3 regions of the Delftia sp. 11MD genome follow, and region 2 is predicted to be linked to each of the others. Evidence: predicted binding sites of a transcription regulator. Region 2 holds the regulator's gene; each other region holds the start of a gene.
What was found. The regulator FNR, encoded in region 2, switches genes on or off when oxygen is low (the NO sensors DNR and NnrR bind a similar motif). The targets are predictions, from matches to a motif close to TTGATNNNNATCAA.
Positions count from the first base shown of each region.

Region 1 (6,093 bases), 1.8 Mb from region 2:
CTGATGTGGCTCGGTGAACAGATCACGGAACGTGGTCTGGGCAACGGCATCTCGATCCTCATCTTTGGAGGTATCGCCGCAGGTCTGCCGAGCTCCATCGGTGGTCTGCTGGAGCTGGTGCGCACCGGTGCCATGAGCATCCTGGCCGCGATCTTCATCGTTCTCGTGGTGGCAGCCGTGACGTACTTCGTCGTGTTTGTCGAGCGGGGACAGCGCAAGATCCTGGTGAACTATGCGCGTCGTCAGGTGGGTAACAAGGTGTATGGCGGTCAGTCTTCGCACTTGCCGCTGAAGCTGAACATGGCGGGGGTCATTCCTCCCATCTTCGCTTCCTCGATCATCTTGCTGCCGGCGACCGTTGTGAACTGGTTCAGTGCAGGGGAATCCATGCGCTGGCTGAAGGACATTGCTAGCACGCTGACCCCCGGTCAGCCGATCTATGTGATGCTCTACGCCACCGCCATCATCTTCTTCTGCTTCTTCTACACGGCCCTGGTGTTCAACAGCCGGGAAACCGCCGACAACCTGAAGAAGAGTGGTGCCTTCATCCCCGGGATCCGTCCCGGTGACCAGACGGCCCGCTACATTGACAAGATCCTGGTTCGCCTGACCCTGGCTGGTGCGGTGTACATCACATTCGTGTGCTTGTTGCCCGAGTTCCTGATCCTGAAGTACAACGTCCCGTTCTACTTCGGTGGTACATCACTGCTGATTATTGTGGTGGTGACCATGGACTTCATGGCCCAGGTGCAGAACTACATGATGTCGCAACAGTACGAATCGCTCCTCAAAAAGGCGAACTTCAAAGCGACACTTGGCAATTGAACTAAGTGATGGGCCTGGCCGGCGGTGCCGGCGGGTCCAGTAAGAGTTAGTAGACGCCCATTCGATCTATCCATCGCGGGCATGTTTCCCGGTCGATAGGCCGTAACGGATGTAGAGTTTTAGGAGAATGAAATGAGAGTTTCGGCTTCGGTCAAAAAAATCTGCCGTAACTGCAAGATCATCCGCCGCAAGGGTGTGGTGCGAGTGATCTGCACGGACCAGCGCCACAAGCAGCGCCAGGGTTGATAGGAAAGTTTGAGGACGAATAATGGCACGTATCGCTGGCATTAACATCCCGCCGCATCAGCACGCTGAAATCGGCCTGACCGCTATCTATGGGATCGGTCGCACCACTGCACGCAAGATCTGCGAAGCCGCTGGCATCGCATATTCCAAGAAAATCAAGGAACTGACTGACGGCGATCTGGAAAAGATCCGCGATCAGCTGACTTCCCTGACGCTGGAAGGTGATCTGCGTCGCGAAACAACGATGAACATCAAGCGTTTGATGGACATCGGTTGCTATCGCGGTTTCCGTCATCGTCGTGGCCTGCCCATGCGTGGTCAGCGTACCCGCACGAATGCACGTACCCGCAAGGGTCCGCGCAAGGGTGCCGCGGCTTTGAAGAAATAAAGAGATTGAAAGATCACTATGGCTAAGTCTCCCGCAAACAACGCTGCACAGCGCGTTCGCAAGAAAGTCCGTAAGAACATTTCGGACGGCATTGCCCACGTGCACGCTTCGTTCAACAACACGATCATCACCATCACCGACCGCCAAGGCAACGCTCTGTCGTGGGCCTCGTCGGGTGGCCAGGGCTTCAAGGGTTCGCGCAAGTCGACTCCCTTCGCTGCCCAGGTGGCTTCGGAAGTGGCTGGTCGTGCTGCCATCGAACAGGGCATCAAGAACCTGGACGTCGAAATCAAGGGTCCCGGTCCCGGCCGTGAATCCTCGGTTCGCGCCCTGGGCGCCCTGGGCATCCGCATCACTTCCATCGCGGACGTGACGCCGGTTCCCCACAACGGCTGCCGCCCTCAAAAGCGCCGTCGTATCTAAGCTTTTTCACCAAGCCCACCGCCGCCCAGATGTGTAACATCGCGGGCGGCTCCCGTGCTTGTGCACGGCAGATGACACAAAGGAAATCAAGTGGCACGCTATATCGGCCCCAAGGCCAAACTCTCCCGCCGTGAAGGCACTGACCTGTTCCTGAAGAGCGCACGTCGCTCGATCGCCGACAAGTCCAAGTTCGACACCAAGCCCGGTCAGCACGGCCGCACTTCCGGTCAGCGTACTTCCGACTTCGGCCTGCAGCTGCGTGAAAAGCAGAAGGTCAAGCGCATGTACGGCGTGCTGGAAAAGCAATTCCGCCGCTACTTCGAAGCCGCCGACAAGAAGAAGGGCAACACCGGTGCCAATCTGCTGTCGCTGCTGGAGTCGCGTCTGGACAACGTGGTGTACCGCATGGGCTTCGGCTCGACCCGCTCGGAAGCGCGTCAGCTGGTGTCGCACAAGGCCATCACGGTCAACGGCCAATCCGTCAACATCCCTTCCTACATGGTGAAGGTGGGTGACGTGGTCGCCGTGCGTGAAAAGTCCAAGAAGCAGGCCCGCATCGTCGAAGCCCTGCAACTGGCTGGTCAAGTCGGTTTCCCCGCATGGGTGGAAGTGTCGGCCGACAAGGTTGAAGGCACGTTCAAGAAGTCGCCTGACCGCGACGAGTTCGGTGCAGACATCAACGAATCCCTGATCGTTGAGTTGTACTCGCGTTAATTCCGCGCAGCGACATTTCTGTAAAACCGTCCCCCAGCCGCGAGGCATCGCGCTGGGGTGCTTCACCAGCCTTACCGGTGTAACGAGCCGGGGGTATTGAGAGGAAGTCTGCATGCAAACCAATTTGCTGAAGCCCAAGACGATCAATGTCGAGCAGCTTGGCCACAATCGCGCCAAAGTTGTTCTGGAGCCGTTTGAGCGTGGCTACGGCCATACGCTGGGCAATGCCCTGCGCCGTGTCCTGCTCTCGTCCATGGTGGGTTACGCAGCGACGGAAGTGACGATTGCTGGTGTGTTGCACGAGTACTCGTCCATTGACGGTGTCCAGGAAGATGTGGTCAACATCCTGCTGAACCTCAAGGGTGTGGTGTTCAAGCTGCACAACCGCGACGAGGTCACGCTCTCCCTGCGCAAGGATGGCGAAGGCGTCGTGACGGCGCGCGACATCCAGACGCCCCACGACGTGGAAATCATCAACCCTGATCATGTCATCGCCAACCTGTCGCAAGGCGGCAAGCTGGACATGCAGATCAAGGTCGAGAAGGGCCGCGGCTATGTGCCCGGCAATGTGCGCCGCTATGGCGACGAGTCCACGAAGTCGATCGGCCGTATCGTGCTGGACGCTTCGTTCTCGCCCGTCAAGCGCGTGAGCTACGCCGTCGAATCGGCCCGCGTTGAACAACGCACCGACCTCGACAAGCTGGTGGTGGAGATCGAAACCAATGGTGCGATCACTGCCGAGGACGCCGTGCGCGCCTCCGCCAAGATCCTGGTGGAACAGCTCGCCGTGTTCGCTCAGCTGGACGGCGGCGATATCGCCAGCGTCTTCGATGCTCCGGCCGGTGGCCGTGGTGCCGCAACCGCCTTTGATCCCATCTTGCTGCGTCCCGTGGACGAGCTGGAACTCACCGTGCGTTCGGCCAACTGCCTCAAGGCAGAGAACATCTACTACATCGGCGACCTGATCCAGCGTACCGAAAACGAGCTGCTCAAGACCCCCAACCTGGGTCGCAAGTCGCTCAACGAGATCAAGGAAGTCCTGGCTTCCCGCGGTCTGACGCTGGGCATGAAGCTGGAGAACTGGCCGCCTGCTGGCCTGGAAAAGCGCTAAGCACTATAATTGCGGGCTCTCCTTTTTGGAGAGCCTCAGTGCCTCGGGCAGTACCTGATACGGCTGCCCGAATTAATCAACAACTTGCGCAAATTCGGTTGAGGCAAGCTGCAGATCCGGTAACGGGTCCAGGCTTGCATCCTTGTTTGCGCAAGCCCTAATTACATATTTTAGGAATAAAGCACCATGCGTCACGGTCACGGCCTCCGCAAACTCAATCGCACCTCTTCGCACCGCCTGGCGATGCTGAAGAACATGATGAATTCGCTCATCGAGCACGAAGCCATCAAGACCACCGTTCCCAAGGCCAAGGAACTGCGCCGCGTGATCGAGCCCATGATCACCCTGGCCAAGGTCGACACCGTTGCCAACCGCCGCCTGGCATTCGACCGCCTGCGCGACCGCGACAGCGTGACCAAGCTCTTCAACGAGCTGGGCCCCCGCTTCGCAAAGCGTCCTGGTGGCTACACCCGTATCCTGAAGATGGGCTTCCGCGTGGGCGACAACGCCCCCATGGCCTTCGTGGAACTGGTCGAGCGCGCTGAAGAAGGCGCCGCCGAAGCCAAGGCAGCTGAATAATCTGCTATAATTTTGGAATACCGCGCGATGGAGCAGTCTGGTAGCTCGTTGGGCTCATAACCCAAAGGTCGGAGGTTCAAATCCTTCTCGCGCAACCAAATTGAAAAGGGCTACGACAACTGTCGTAGCCCTTTTTTCATGCCCTCGCGCCAGGGCAAAGGCCAGGCAGACAGCCCGGCATCAGCCGCCCAGCTGGTTGCCGATGCGCTGGCCCAGCCGCAGGCGCACGCGGTGGGCGATTTCCTGGGCGGCATCGGGGCTGAGCACCTCGCTGATGTGCAGCAGCTCGGTGTAGTGCATGTACAAGAGGCCGCGCAGGGTCTTGAAAGCGGCCTCGTGGTCGCCGCCGCAGACGCTGGCGTCATCGGCCAGCACGCGCTCCACCACGCCGGCCTGCAGCAGCGGGATCTTGCAGATGACGGCGTGGCGGGCGATCTCCAGGTCGATCTCCTGGAGCCGGCATTCCCATTCCTCGGGCAAGAATCGATTGGCTGGCATGTCGGCTTTTCTCCTTTTTTCACTGCATGGGTACACCGGGGCGAAAGGCACCCGGTCTGGGGATGCTGTCATGTGAGCGGGGCTCGGTGGCCTGGGTCGCCAGGCTTACTGGCCCGGCCTTGATGCCTGTCAAACTTCGGTGGCGCAGGCGCCCGCTGGAAGCCGGGCTCATGCTGCACTGCATCATGATGTCAGTCATGCGGCGCGGCCGCCAGTGCCCGTGCAGGCTGGTGGGCTTTTGCTCCCGGCAGGCCATGCTCTCTCGGCGCCGCTCCGGCAACGCAAAGGATCCACATGCTCGAGAAGATTGCCTCGCTGTTCCGCTACTTCAAGTCGGCCGTGCCGTTCCGGCTGGTGCCGGCGCTGATCGCCACCGCCGTGCTGTTCGGGCTGCTGCTGGTGCCCGTGCCCGAGGGGCTGACGCCCAAGGCCTGGCAGCTGGTGGCCATTTTCCTGACCACCATCGTGGCCATCATCCTCAAGGTCATGCCCATTGGCGTGATGGCCTTGATGGCCATCGTGATCGTCTCGCTGTCCCAGGTCACGTCAGGCTCGTCCAAGGGCGCAGTCACCGATGCGCTGAGCAGCTTTTCCAGCCCGCTGATATGGTTGATCGTGGTGGCCATCCTGATCTCGCGCGGCCTCAAGAAGACGGGGCTGGGCAACCGCATCGGACTGATGTTCATCGCGCTGCTGGGCAAGCGGACCATCGGCATCGGCTACGGCCTGGCGATCTGCGAGCTGGTGCTGGCACCGTTCACGCCCAGCAACACGGCGCGCGGCGGCGGTATCGTGCACCCGATCATGAAGTCCATCGCCAATGCCTTCGAGTCGGACCCGGCCAAGGGTACGCAGGGCAAGGTGGGCACCTATCTGGCCCTGGTCAACTACCACGCCAATCCCATCACGTCGGCCATGTTCCTGACCGCCACGGCGCCCAATCCGCTGGTGGTGGACTTCGTGGCCAAGGCCACGGGCCAGGCCCTGCACCTGAGCTGGACCACCTGGGCGCTGTACATGCTGCTGCCGGGCCTGCTGTGCCTGCTGCTGATGCCGCTGGTGATCTACCTGCTGTCGCCTCCCGAACTCAAGGCCACGCCCAATGCCGTGGAGTACGCGCGCAGCGAGATGGCACGCATGGGGCCGCTGTCGGGCAAGGAGCGCGTGATGCTGGGCACCTTCGGCCTGATGCTGCTGCTGTGGGCCAACGTGCCGCAGATGCTGTTCGGGCCTGCCTTCACGCTGGACCCGACGGTGGTCGCCTTCCTGGGCCTGTTCGTGCTGATCATCACGGGCACCATCGACTGGG
Region 1 covers NZ_CP194333.1:6,097,744-6,103,836, reverse strand. Annotated here, with positions in the region: gene secY (preprotein translocase subunit SecY) at 1-825, shown strand, start outside; gene rpmJ (50S ribosomal protein L36) at 958-1,071, shown strand; gene rpsM (30S ribosomal protein S13) at 1,094-1,459, shown strand; gene rpsK (30S ribosomal protein S11) at 1,478-1,882, shown strand; gene rpsD (30S ribosomal protein S4) at 1,973-2,596, shown strand; gene ACRSCF_RS27880 (DNA-directed RNA polymerase subunit alpha) at 2,709-3,707, shown strand; gene rplQ (50S ribosomal protein L17) at 3,894-4,286, shown strand; tRNA gene ACRSCF_RS27870 (tRNA-Met) at 4,308-4,384, shown strand; gene ACRSCF_RS27865 (hypothetical protein) at 4,467-4,784, opposite strand; gene ACRSCF_RS27860 (DASS family sodium-coupled anion symporter) at 5,079-6,093, shown strand, end outside.
Region 1: ACRSCF_RS27860 (DASS family sodium-coupled anion symporter) is a predicted target of FNR. The motif match lies at 4,904-4,917, and genes of this name have one in related genera.

Region 2 (6,093 bases):
GCTGACCGAGGCGCAGATCGCGGTGCTTGCCTCCTATGTCTGGGGCATGTCGCACAAAGACGGCGCAGTCCGTCAATAAGGACAGGGGGCGGCGCTGCGGCGCCGCCTTTTTGCCTTTTGAGTTTTCAGATATTCCAAAAAACCAAGGAACCCACCATGAAGCCCGAGAACGGGGATGATGCCGGGAAGCCTCCCCGCAAAGTCATTCCGATCACGCCTGCCGACCCGGACCCGGGCCAGCTGGTGTCGATGTTCGAGTCCGAGAAGAAGGTCTACCCGCGCTCCATCAGCGGTGTCTTCGCACGCTGGCGATGGGCTCTGGTGTTTCTCACCCAACTGGTTTTCTATGGCCTGCCCTGGCTGGAATGGGGGCAGCGCCAGATGGTGCTGTTCGACCTGGGGGCGCGGCGCTTTTACCTGTTCGGGCTGGTGCTGTACCCGCAGGATTTCATCTACCTGGCGGGCCTGCTGATCATTTCGGCGCTGGCGCTGTTCCTGTTCACGGCCGTGGCCGGTCGCCTGTGGTGCGGCTTTTCCTGCCCGCAGACGGTCTACACCGAAATCTTCATGTGGGTGGAGCGCAAGGTCGAGGGCGACCGCAGCGCGCGCATGCGCCTGGACAAGAACGGCTGGACCTTTGAAAAGCTCTGGAAGAAGTCGCTCAAGCAGTTGCTGTGGATTGCCATTGCCCTGTGGACCGGCTTCACCTTCGTGGGCTACTTCGTGCCCATCCGCGAGCTGGGCGGCGAGCTGCTGGCGCTGCAGGGCAGCTGGCAGGTCTTCTGGGTGCTGTTCTACGGCTTCGCCACCTATGGCAACGCCGGCTACATGCGCGAGCAGGTCTGCAAGTACATGTGCCCCTATGCGCGCTTTCAGAGCGCCATGTTCGACCGCGACACCATGATCGTCAGCTACGACACGGGCCGGGGCGAGCCGCGCGCGCCGCGCACCAAGAAGGTGGACTACAAGGCCCAGGGCTTGGGCGACTGTATCGACTGCAAGATGTGCGTGCAGGTCTGCCCCGTGGGCATCGACATCCGCAACGGCCTGCAGTACGAATGCATAGGCTGCGGTCTGTGCATAGACGCCTGCAATTCCATCATGGACAAGATGGAGTATCCGCGCGGCCTCATCCGGCTGACCACGCAGAACGCCATGGCCGGCCTGTGGCGGCGGGCCCAGGTGCTGCGCCGCATCTTCCGTCCGCGCGTGCTGGTCTACTCGGCCGTGCTGATCGGCCTGAGCATGGCCATGATCGTGAGCCTGGCGCTGCGCCAGTCGGTCAAGGTCGACGTGATACGCGACCGGGCGTCGCTGTCGCGCATCGTCGCGGGCGGCAAGCTGGAAAATGTCTACCGCCTGCAGATCATGAATGCCACCGAGCAGGCCCAGCGCTACCGCATCAGCGCCCATGGCCTCGACGGGCTGGAGCTGGCGTCCGAGCAGGAGGTCGAGGTCGGCCCGGCCGAGACGCGCGGCATTGCGGCGCGGCTGCAGATTCCCTACGGTTCCGCCGAGCCGGGCTCGCACACCGTATTCTTCGATATCGATGCCGTGCATTCAGGCGCGGGACGCGCGTCCGAAAAGGCCGTCTTCCTGGTGCCCCGGTGATATGTCTGGCCGGCACCGCCCAGGCTGCGCCGGCTGTTTGAAAGAAAGAGGTTATCCATGTCTTCCAGTCCCGCAGTCTCCGCGCCCGCCACGGCCCCTTCGCATCCGGACGCCGGCAAGCCCTGGTGGAAGTTCGCCCATGTCTGGCTCGTGGTGGCCGGCCCGGCCGCCGTCGTGGTGGCTGGCGTGGTCACGGCCGTCATTGCGATCAATGGCGCCGATCCCGTGATTGATCCTGACTATTACCGCAATGGCATCACCATCAACGAGCGTGCCGATGGCGTGCGCGAAGTGCCCAAGAGCCTGGCGCCCGCGGTCACCGGCCGCAACCACGCGGCCACGCCCGCGCAGGACCATCCCACGGACCGCTGAAGGCAGGAAAATGCCGTGCACAAGGCCGCAGTCGCGGCCTTTTTGCATGGTGGATGGCATCTCCAGCATGCGCGAGGGCCAAGGGTTTCCTACAGGCAGTGCAGGGTGCGCAGGGCTTGGCACGGTGCGCGGGCGGCGCGCACAATGAAAGCCACCCCTCGACAGCTCAAGGAGATCGCTGATGTTGGCCCAACGCTGGATGTGGATTGCCTGGCCGGCCTTTCTGGCCGCCGCCGTGATGGAGATGCTGGTATTCGCCTTCGTGGACCCGCTGGAGCTGCACTGGCTCGGCGACCTGGGCTGGTCGCGGCAGGGAATCTACACGCTGGCTTTCTTCGCCTTCTGGGGCGTGACCATGCTGTCCAGCCTCATGACCACCATGCTGGGACGCTCCACGCACGATCTCAACGACGGCGTGGTCTCCGAGCCGGACCCAAATCTGGCCATGCAGGGCCTGGGGCGCGATTGAACCTGCGTGCACTGCAATGGCAATGAACAAGGCCCGCGACAGCGGGCCTTGTTCATTGCCGAGGGGCGGGGCCTTGCGGCCTCACTGGCACTGCTGGCTGTTGACGATGCGCTTGAGCGCGTCCGTGTCCAGGATGCGCAGATGGCGCTGGCGCACCTCGATGATGTTTTCCTCGGCAAACTTCGAGAAGGTGCGGCTCACCGTCTCCAGCTTCAGGCCAAGGTAGCTGCCGATTTCCTCGCGCGTCATGCGCAGCACCAGTTCCGACTTGGAAAAGCCCCGGGCGTGCAGGCGCTGCACCAGGTTGAGCACGAAGGCGGCCAGGCGCTCCTCGGCACGCATGCTGCCCAGCAGCAGCATCACGCCATGCTCGCGCACGATCTCGCGGCTCATGACCTTGTGCACATGGTTTTGCAGGGCCGTGACCTCGCGCGACAGGTCCTCCAGCTTGTCGAAGGGCATGACGCAGACCTCGGCGTCTTCCAGCGCGACCGCATCGCAGGTGTGGTGGTCGTTGACGATGCCATCCAGGCCGATGATCTCGCCGGCCATCTGAAAGCCCGTGACCTGGTCGCGCCCGTCCTCGGTGGCCACGCAGGTCTTGAAGAAGCCCGTGCGGATGGCATACAGCGAGGTGAAGGACTCACCGTTGCGAAACAGCAGGCCGCCGCGCTTGACCTTGCGGCGCGTGGCCACGATGTCGTCGATGCGCTGCATCTGCTCGGCATCCAGGCCCATGGGCATGCACAGCTCGCGCAGGTTGCAATTGGAACAGGATGCTTTGATGGTCTGAAGGTTCATGGAGTAAACATCAGCGGCGCAGCAGTGCGCCGGCGGTGACCTCGTGGATGGCGATGAGTTGGATCAAATTGTCGCAGCACTGCCGCGAACAACTCTTGATATGAGTCAAGGACGCGGCCAATGGGCTGCGGCACAGTGGACGACATTAGAGGAAAAAACCCATGACCGCTGTCACCCCAGAGCTGCTGCGTCGCTTCGACGTACCGGGGCCCCGATACACCTCGTTCCCCACGGCCGATCGTTTCGTGGAGGCTTTCGGTGCTGAAGACTATATCCTGGCACTTGAGCACCGCAAATCGAGTACCGCAGCGCGGGCCATGCCTTTGTCGCTGTATGTGCATGTGCCGTTCTGCGAGTCGCTGTGCTACTACTGCGCCTGCAACAAGATCGTGACGCGCCACCACGATCGCGCGGCCGTCTACCTGGACTACCTGGCGCGCGAGATGGCCTTGCACACGGCCCATTGCGGCAAGGGCCAGGCCGTCAGCCAGCTGCACCTGGGCGGCGGCACGCCCACCTTCTTCTCGGACGATGAACTGCGCACGCTGATTGCCCTGCTGCGCGAGCATTTCAAGCTGGAGCCGGGCGGCGAATACTCCATCGAGGTCGATCCGCGCACCGTCAGCGTCGAACGCCTGGCCGTGCTCAAGGAACTGGGCTTCAACCGCCTGAGCTTCGGCGTGCAGGACTTCGACGAACAGGTGCAGATCGCCGTGCACCGCGTGCAGCCGGCCGAGCAGGTGTTCGCGCTGGTGGCAGCGGCACGGCAGCTGGGCTTTGCCTCCATCAACGTGGACCTGATCTACGGCCTGCCCAAGCAGACGCCCGAGTCCTTCGAGCGCACGCTGGCCCAGGTCAATGCGCTGCGGCCCGACCGCATCGCGCTCTATGCCTATGCCCACCTGCCCGAGCGCTTCAAGCCGCAGCGGCGCATCGCGGCCGAGGACCTGCCCCAGGGCGCCGACAAGCTGGCCATGCTCTCGCGCTCCATCGCGGCCTTCATGGACGGCGGCTATGTCTACGTCGGCATGGACCACTTCGCCTTGCCCGAGGACGCGCTGGCCGTGGCCAAGCGCCAGGGCCGGCTGCATCGCAACTTCCAGGGCTACAGCACCCAGCCCGACTGCGACCTGATTGCGCTGGGCGTGTCGGCCATCGGCAAGGTGGGGGCCAGCTACAGCCAGAACGCCAAGACGCTGGAGGAGTACTACGACGCCATCGACGCCGGCCACCTGCCCGTGGTGCGCGGCCTGGCACTGTCGCGCGATGATCTGGTGCGGCGCGCCGTCATCATGGCCATCATGTGCCAGGGCGCCGTGCTGTTCGAGCCCATGGAGCAGGCCTGGCTGCTGGGCTTTCGCGAGTACTTCGCCCCCGAGCTGGCGGCGCTTCAGGACCTGCAGGCCAAGGGGCTGGTGCAGATCAGCGACGAGGGATTCCAGGTCACGCCCATGGGCTGGTACTTCGTGCGTGGCGTGGCCATGCTGTTTGACCGATATCTGCAGGCCGACAAGAACCGGGCGCGGTTTTCGAGGATCATCTAGGCCCCATGCTGTTGTCGCTGCTCTGGACCGCTTTGATCATGGGGCTCGTCGGCGGGCCCCATTGCCTTGCCATGTGCGCCGCGCCCTGCGGCGTGGTCACGGGCGGGGCGGGGCAGGGCACGGTACAGGGTGGTGGGCAGGTGGTCGCCGTCCATGGACTGCAAAGCCGGCTGTGGCTGCGCACGGCGCTGTTCCATAGCGGGCGGCTGGCCGGCTATGCCAGCCTGGGCGCTGCCTCGGCGCTGGCCATGGAAAGCCTGTCCTGGCTCACCAGCCAGACCACGGCGCTGCAGCCGTTCTGGACGCTGACCCATGTCGCCGTGATGGCCTGGGGCCTGGCCATGATGGTGCAGGCCCGCCAGCCCGCCTGGCTGGAGTCTGCGGGCCGCGCCGCCTGGCGGCGCGTGCAGCCCTGGGTGTCCGCCCCTGGCGGCACGCTGGCGGCGGGCTATGCCTGGGCGCTCATGCCCTGCGGACTGCTGTATTCGGCCGTGCTGGTCGCCGCGCTCAGCGGTGGCCCCTTGCAGGGCGCATCGGCCATGGCGGCCTTTGGCGTGGGCAGCGGGCTGTGGCTGGTGGCCGGCCCCTGGCTGTGGCGGCTGGGCCGCCAGCGCCTGAACGGCCTGCGTGCCGAATGGGGCACGCGGCTGGCCGGCCTGATGCTGGTGGGCGTGGCCGTATGGGCGCTGTGGATGGACCTGATCTACAAGCCCAGTCTCTGGTGCCGATGAACAACAGCGGGGGACAGACTTGGTCCTGAGGGTCGCGGATTGCCTGCAAGGCCCTCAGAACTGGAGATAATGCCCGAATCATCGGCTTACATTTGCCGATTCCTTCAGCCTCGGGGCCGTTGCCGCGCGTGAACCATTCCGTCCTCATCGATATCCGAGACCTCCGTCCGGGCATGTTTGTCCAGCTCGATGTTGGATGGCTGAACCATCCCTTTCCGGTCAGCAGCTTCAAGATCACCTCCAGCGCACAGATCCAGACCCTGAAATCCCTGGGCCTGGAGGCGGTGCGCTGCGTTCCGCACAAAAGCGACGCCTGGCCGGCCGAGGTGCGCACTCCGCCGCCGCAGCCGCTGCCCGCTGTGGCGGCCGCTGCAGCCGAACCCGCCGAGGAACCTGCACCGGCAGCGCCGCTGCTGCTGTCCGTGCCCAACTGGCGCGGCCGGCTGGAGGACTGCAATGCGCGCTTTCAGAAGGTGGAGCGTGGCTATGTGGCCATCGAAACCACCCTTGCCAGCGCGCCCGAGCAGGCGCGCATGCCCACCGAAGCCCTGGTCGACGGCTGCCT
Region 2 covers NZ_CP194333.1:4,283,480-4,289,572, reverse strand. Annotated here, with positions in the region: gene ccoP (cytochrome-c oxidase, cbb3-type subunit III) at 1-79, shown strand, start outside; gene ccoG (cytochrome c oxidase accessory protein CcoG) at 157-1,611, shown strand; gene ACRSCF_RS19510 (FixH family protein) at 1,669-1,983, shown strand; gene ACRSCF_RS19505 (hypothetical protein) at 2,165-2,452, shown strand; gene fnr (fumarate/nitrate reduction transcriptional regulator Fnr) at 2,534-3,253, opposite strand; gene hemN (oxygen-independent coproporphyrinogen III oxidase) at 3,415-4,797, shown strand; gene ACRSCF_RS19490 (sulfite exporter TauE/SafE family protein) at 4,803-5,528, shown strand; gene ACRSCF_RS19485 (HD-GYP domain-containing protein) at 5,702-6,093, shown strand, end outside.

Region 3 (6,093 bases), 1.5 Mb from region 2:
TGCGCGGCGGCCGTGGTCTTCATGGCCGCCTGCCTGGACGGCGTGCAGGGCTACCCGCAGCAGCAGGCGCCCATCATCAGCCCCTACGACATGACGCAGGAGCAGCGGCTTGCCGAAATGAACGCCATGGGCGCGGCCGGCCATGCCGACCACCGCTGGACCTACGAACTTCGCCCCGGCTGCGTGCTGCGCGTGGACCTGGACGGCCCGCAAGGCCCGCGCCCTTCCCTCGATATCGCCCTGCTGGGCAGCGTGGTGGCCGTCACGTCCCAGCGTGAACGCGGCAGTTTCCGCGTGGAGCTGCAGCCCGGCGACGGCCTGCAGTCGGCACGGTCCCTGGTGCTGGAAAGCACCAAATGGGCCGACGCCAGCTGGACCCAGCTGCTGCTGCGCCTGATGCAAAAGGGTTGCATGGAAATGCAGGGCCGCCCGCACGGCAGGACCGCCAGCCGGCACTGAGAGGCAGCGCACAACGGCACGGATCGGCATGCATCGGCAGGGACCGGCAGGCCAGGCAAGCGTGGCTTGCCCGGTCCCGCAAATGTGAGGGGCGGAAACGACAAGCGGCACCGAAGTGCCGCCGGGTAGGGCGCGGGGCGCAAGGTCCCGGGCCAAGGCAGATCGCCGGCTTACTTGGCCAGCGTCAGCGTGCCCTTCATCAGCGCGGAATGGCCGGGGAAGGAGCAAAAGTAGCTGTAGGCCTCGCCCGCCTTCAGGGCAGCGGTGGAGAAGGTCACGGAGTCGGTCTCGCCGCCGCCGATCACCTTGGTGTGGGCGATCACGCGGGCGTCCTTGTCCTTCACGAAGTCCTTGGCGGCGCCGGCGGCGATGCCGTCATTGGCCACGGGCTGCAGGTCGGCCGTCTTGCTCAGTACCCAGTTGTGGCCCATGGCCGTCTTGGGCAGCTTGCCCACGTGCTTGAGCTTGACCGTGAACTGCTTGCAGCTGGCGGGCACGCTGATGGTGGGCTTGTTGAACTGCATGGCGTCATTGCCTTCGATCTCGACGGCGCAGTCGGCGGCCAGCACAGGCGCGGCGACGGCAGTCATTGCGAGGGCCAAGAGGACGGGTTTCCATTGCATTGCCATTGTTTTCTCCTTGAAAAGCGGGTGAGGTGGCTGGCATCCGGTGGCCATGGACCGGCAGGCGGTCTGTCGCCATGGATGCTTTGTATGGCTGCCTCCAGCATAGACAGGATGGGGGAGGGCGGGTTGATTTGAATCAAGTCAAAACAGTTCGAAGACCTGCGCTCCAAGCATGCGGTATGGCGTCACGCCGGCAGGGTATGCGCGGTGGCTGTCGCCGGGAATCACTTGCCGTCCGTCGTCTTTTGGCGACGGGCAACCCCACAGCTCGCATGCCTCTACTCACCTCAGTCACATTTGGGTACGATTGCGGAACATAGAGGGGGTTTATGAGAGTGATTGTTTTCATAGGCGCTGTCATTGGCGCCATCTTTCTGCTGACGGCGTTCTTCGTCGACAGCTCCCAGCAACAGACGGCGCTGGCGGGCATGGCCTGTGCCAGCGTCCTCATTCCGTACGTGCTGTTCAGGCTGCACTCGATCGCCGTCGAGCAGGACAAGCTCGATCAGATCCTGCAGCTGATGCGAAAGTCCGGCAGCCAGCCAGAAGGGGTGGCTCCGGGCGGCGAGGGGTCCCGTGAGCCGGGTGGCCCCTCGGCGCCCAGGTCCTGGATGTCCTGAGGCGCGGGGCGGCAGCCAAGGCAGGCCAGGCAGGTCTGGCAGGTCTGGCAGGCCTCAGGCGAACTGCACGACCACGCGCCGGTTGGTGCGGCTTTTCTTCTCGATCTTGGTGACGGCCACCGTGCCGATCTCGGCCGTGCTGCGCACATGCGTGCCGCCGCAGGGCTGGCGGTCCAGGCCGGGGATGTCGATGATGCGGATCGTCGCCGTGCCGCCCGGGGGCGCCGCGCCTGCGGTGCGTACCAGGTCGGGCTGGGCGGCCAATTGCTCGGGCGTGATGCGGTCCACGTTCACGGCATGGCTGGCGGCGATCAGGGCGTTCAGGCGCTCCGTCAGATCGGCCTTGTCCAGCGTGGATTCAGGCAGGTCGAAATCCAGGCGTGCCGAGTCCGGCGAGATGCTGCAGCCCGTCACGGGCACGGGCACCAGCACGCCCAGCAGGTGCAGGCAGGTGTGCAGGCGCATCAGACGGTGGCGCCTGTCCCAGTCGATGGCTACCTGCACGCGCTCGCCGACCTGGGGCGGCGCATCGGTCTGCAGCACATGCAGGATGCGCTGGCGGTCATCGGCATAGACGGTGTCGATGACCGCCAGGCTGCGTCCGTCGGCCAGGATCAGCGTGCCGGTGTCTCCGGCCTGGCCGCCGCTGCGGGCATAGCAGACCGTGGCATCCAGCTCGATGCCTTCGGGGCTGACCGCGATCACGGTGGCTTCGCAGCGGTCCAGGTAGGCGTCGTCGTCAAAGAGCTTGTGCGTCTGGGACAGGGGCATGGGCATGGGGTGTCTCCGGGGTCATGTCGCGGTCCATGGTATCGGCGGCATGGCGGGGCCGGGCAGTACGCCTGGGCGAAAAGTCCCCAGTACAGTCCATGGCCCGCAGCGGTGGCAGTCGGCTGCTTGACAGCCTGTCAAGTGCCCGGGTCCGCGACCTGACAAGATCGGCGCCCGCGCCGCGCGCGTGCCGCTGAACAATGGCGCATTCCTTGCCGACGGCGCTACAGATTTTTCCGAAGCTGACGACATACGCAGGGCATGAATCTGTGAGTTTTCCGAGGAACTGTCCGAATGGATCAAGAACCTTTGCGTCCATCCCGTGCAGGCTCCACCCCCGTCTCCATCCCGGCAGGCCCCGGTTTGCGGCTGCCCACATTGTTCATCTCCTCATCTTTATGAGCACTACCGATCTTCACGCAGCTTCCCTGAGCGATCTCTATGACCGGCTGGACGAAGGCCTCAGCGAAGAGGCCTTTGCCGCCGAACTTGATGCCCGGCTTCATGACGGGCGGGCCGATGAGGTGCAGGTTTTCCTGCGTGATTGCGAGGAGCGCTGCCTTTACATGCTGGGGCGCCTGAACAGCAGCGAATCGCCCTGGACACATGACGGTGAGCGCTGGCTGGCCCTGGCACGGCTCACGGTGCCGCGCGGCCATGCGCCGGCAGGGCTCAGCGAGAAGCTGACCAATGCCAAGGTGGCCGCCGAAGTGCGCGTGATGGCCGAGCAATGGCTGGCCCATGCCCGCAGCGCGGATCTGCCGGTCTTCAAAGGCATAGGCATGGTGCTGGGCAACCTGGTGCCCTGGCTCTGCTATCCAGGCATGCCCTACGAGGAAGTGACGGCCACGCTGGACTGGACGCTGGCCCTGCGCAAGGAAGGTGAGTACAAGCCCGACACCGAGTACCACGCGCCCTGGAAGCGGCTGATCGCCCAGCTGAACGATGCCGACCTGCAGCGCTACGCCGCCGTGGGCGGCAAGCTGTTCGCCGATGTGATAGTGCACTACCGCGAAGAGCGCCAACCCAAGCAGCCCAAGGGGCAGGGCTGGAAGTCCTGGATGGGCTTCTTTGCCGCGCATCCCGAGCTGTATGACCAGACCTACATAGGCGAACCGGACCTGATAGAGCAGCGCTGGGCCAGCGCAGATGCCCCACGGCGTGAGGAACTGGCGGGCACCCTGATGGGCCAATTGGGCCATGCCCAGGGCGGGGAGCGTACCCGTGCGCTGCAGCTGCTGGACCGCCTGGTGGCCGAGGATCCCGCGCCCTTTGCCAGGCAGCTGCGTGAGAACGGCGGCTATCGGATCAGCCTGGCGCTGGCCATGCATGTCATGAAGCAGGACGATGCCGCCTTGCTGCCCCTGCTGCTGCCGGCCATTGCCCAGCACTGCGACCGCGAGGACGAGCTGCGCCGCTACCGCAGCGCGATCCGCGAACTGGTGACCCGCCGACCGACCGATCTGGCCGAGGTGCCTGTCAAGGACCTGGTCAATGTGCTGCCCGCGTTCGACACCGCCAGCCTGAAGGCCACGCTGCCCACCTTGACCCCGCTCATCGCAGGCAGCAGCGCCAAGGGCCTGCGCGCCGCCATGGCCGGCCTGGCCGCCCATATTCCGCTGGCCAGCTTGGTGGATGCCGGCTGGCTGAACAAGCCGCCCAAGAACCTGCTGCTGACCTGCCGCGACGTGCTGCTGGCCCACCCCGACCCCGCCGTCGGTCCCTTGCTGGCGCAGTTGCTGGCCGGCGGCAAGCTGGATGCGGCCTCGGCCAGCAGCGTGCAGCAGCGGCTGAACCAATTGGGCCTGACCGGGCAGGGCGCCTCGGCATCGGAAGAAAGCCAGGCGGATGCCGCATCGCCAGCGTCTGCCGCTGGCGGTGTGGACCTGGAAGCCCAGCTCGCCTCCATCAAGCGCCTGAGCGCGGCCATCAAGCCCTTCGACACGCCCGAGCTGCTGGCGCTGTGCGCGCCGCTGTCCGAGCACGCGGCCCGCGTGCTGCTGCATGTGTCCGCCATTGCCGAAGGCGGCCTGCCGCCGCTGGCCGGCGAGCTGCTGGCGCGCATTCCGGCCGACAACCGTGCCCGCCTGGCGCTGGCCCTGGTGCAGCAATGGATTGCTTCCGAGGGCGAACCCAAGCAGCGCTGGGCGCTCAGGCTGCTGCCCGGCCATGCCGATGACCGCGTGGTCGATGCGCTGGTGGCCGCCGTCCAGGCCTGGAACCGCCCGCGCCTGCAGCGCGCGGCCGCCGCTGTCGAGCATCTGGGCGAGGTGGACAGCCTCTACGCTCTGCTGCGCGTGCAGGAGATCTCCGAATCGCGCTCGCTCAAGGACCAGGTGCAGCGCACGGCGCGCAGCGCCCTGCGTGCCGCCGCTGCCCGCCGCAAGATGAGCGTGCCCGAGCTCTTCGACGAGCTGACCCCCGACTTCGGCCTGGGCCAGGGCCTGACGGTCACGGTCGGGCCGCACAGCTACCGCGTGGAGCTGCAGGGCGATCTGAGCCTGCGCGTCCTCAACGACAAAAACAAGGCCAGCAAGACCATTCCTGCGGTCAAGGACGAGGCGCTCAAGCCCGAATGGGAGGCGGCCACCGCGCAGCTCAAGACCCTGGCCACCAGCCTCAAGACCGTGGTCAAGCAGCAGGCGCCGCGCATGCTGGCGGCCCTGGTCAGCGGCAAGCGCTGGCCATTGGATCGCTGGCAGCGGCTGTTCGTGGCCCACCCGCTGCTGCGCATCGTGGGGCGCAGCCTGATCTGGCGCGCAGAGGATGCGCCGGGCCTGGCGCGCACCAGCTTCCGCCTGGCCGAGGATTTCTCGCTGGTCGATGTGGAGGATGAAACCGTGGCCCTGCCGGCAGGCTGCAGCATCAGCCTCTGGCACCCGGCCACGGCCCAGCCCGGCGAGCGCGAGGCCTGGCAGGCCTACATGGCCGACTATGAGCTGGAGCCCCTGGTCGACCAGCTGGGCGCCTGCGCCGAGCAGCCCGCGCCAAGCCAGTTCAAGAACGGCATGCTGCTGCCGCCCGCGCCGATCACGCTGGCGCAGGAGCAGCTCGGCGCCATGCTCAAGAAGTTCGGCTACCGGCCCGGCCCCGTGGGCGATGGCCCCAGCATCAACGAGCATGTGTGGCGCCTGCCCGCGCTGGAGCTGAGCCTGGAGCTGTCGCACGGCTATTTCCCGCCCTACCTGGACCTGGGCCTGCCCGTGGCCGTGGAAGGCCTGCGCGTGCACGACCTGAGCAAGGGTTACGGGGCCAGCGCCGACCCGGCGCGGCTGCCCAAGCCGCTGCTGGCCACGCTGCAAGGCCAGTGGCTGGCCCTGGCGGCCAAGGCGGCTGCCTGAGCCCTTGTCTTTGTGAACCTTTGCTCCCTTGAAACGTTGGCCGGCTGATCGCCCATCACCGAAGACTCCACAGACCATGAGCAACAACGAGACAGCAGCGCTTCCCCTGCAGGCTTTGTACGAACTGCACACGGCCGCGCCGGCCGGGCGCGAGGGCATGCCGGCCTTTGCCGCCGAACTGGCAAAGCGCCTGGCCCAGGGGCGTGATGCCGAGGTGGCGGACTTCCTGCGCGACAGCAGCAGCCTGTGCCAGGAGCGGTTGCGCCAGCTGCCCGG
Region 3 covers NZ_CP194333.1:2,768,248-2,774,340, forward strand. Annotated here, with positions in the region: gene ACRSCF_RS12495 (hypothetical protein) at 1-459, shown strand, start outside; gene azu (azurin) at 630-1,088, opposite strand; gene ACRSCF_RS12505 (hypothetical protein) at 1,415-1,705, shown strand; gene ACRSCF_RS12510 (alanyl-tRNA editing protein) at 1,760-2,482, opposite strand; gene ACRSCF_RS12515 (DUF4132 domain-containing protein) at 2,875-5,817, shown strand; gene ACRSCF_RS12520 (DUF4132 domain-containing protein) at 5,894-6,093, shown strand, end outside.
Region 3: azu (azurin) is a predicted target of FNR. The motif match lies at 1,212-1,225, and genes of this name have one in related genera.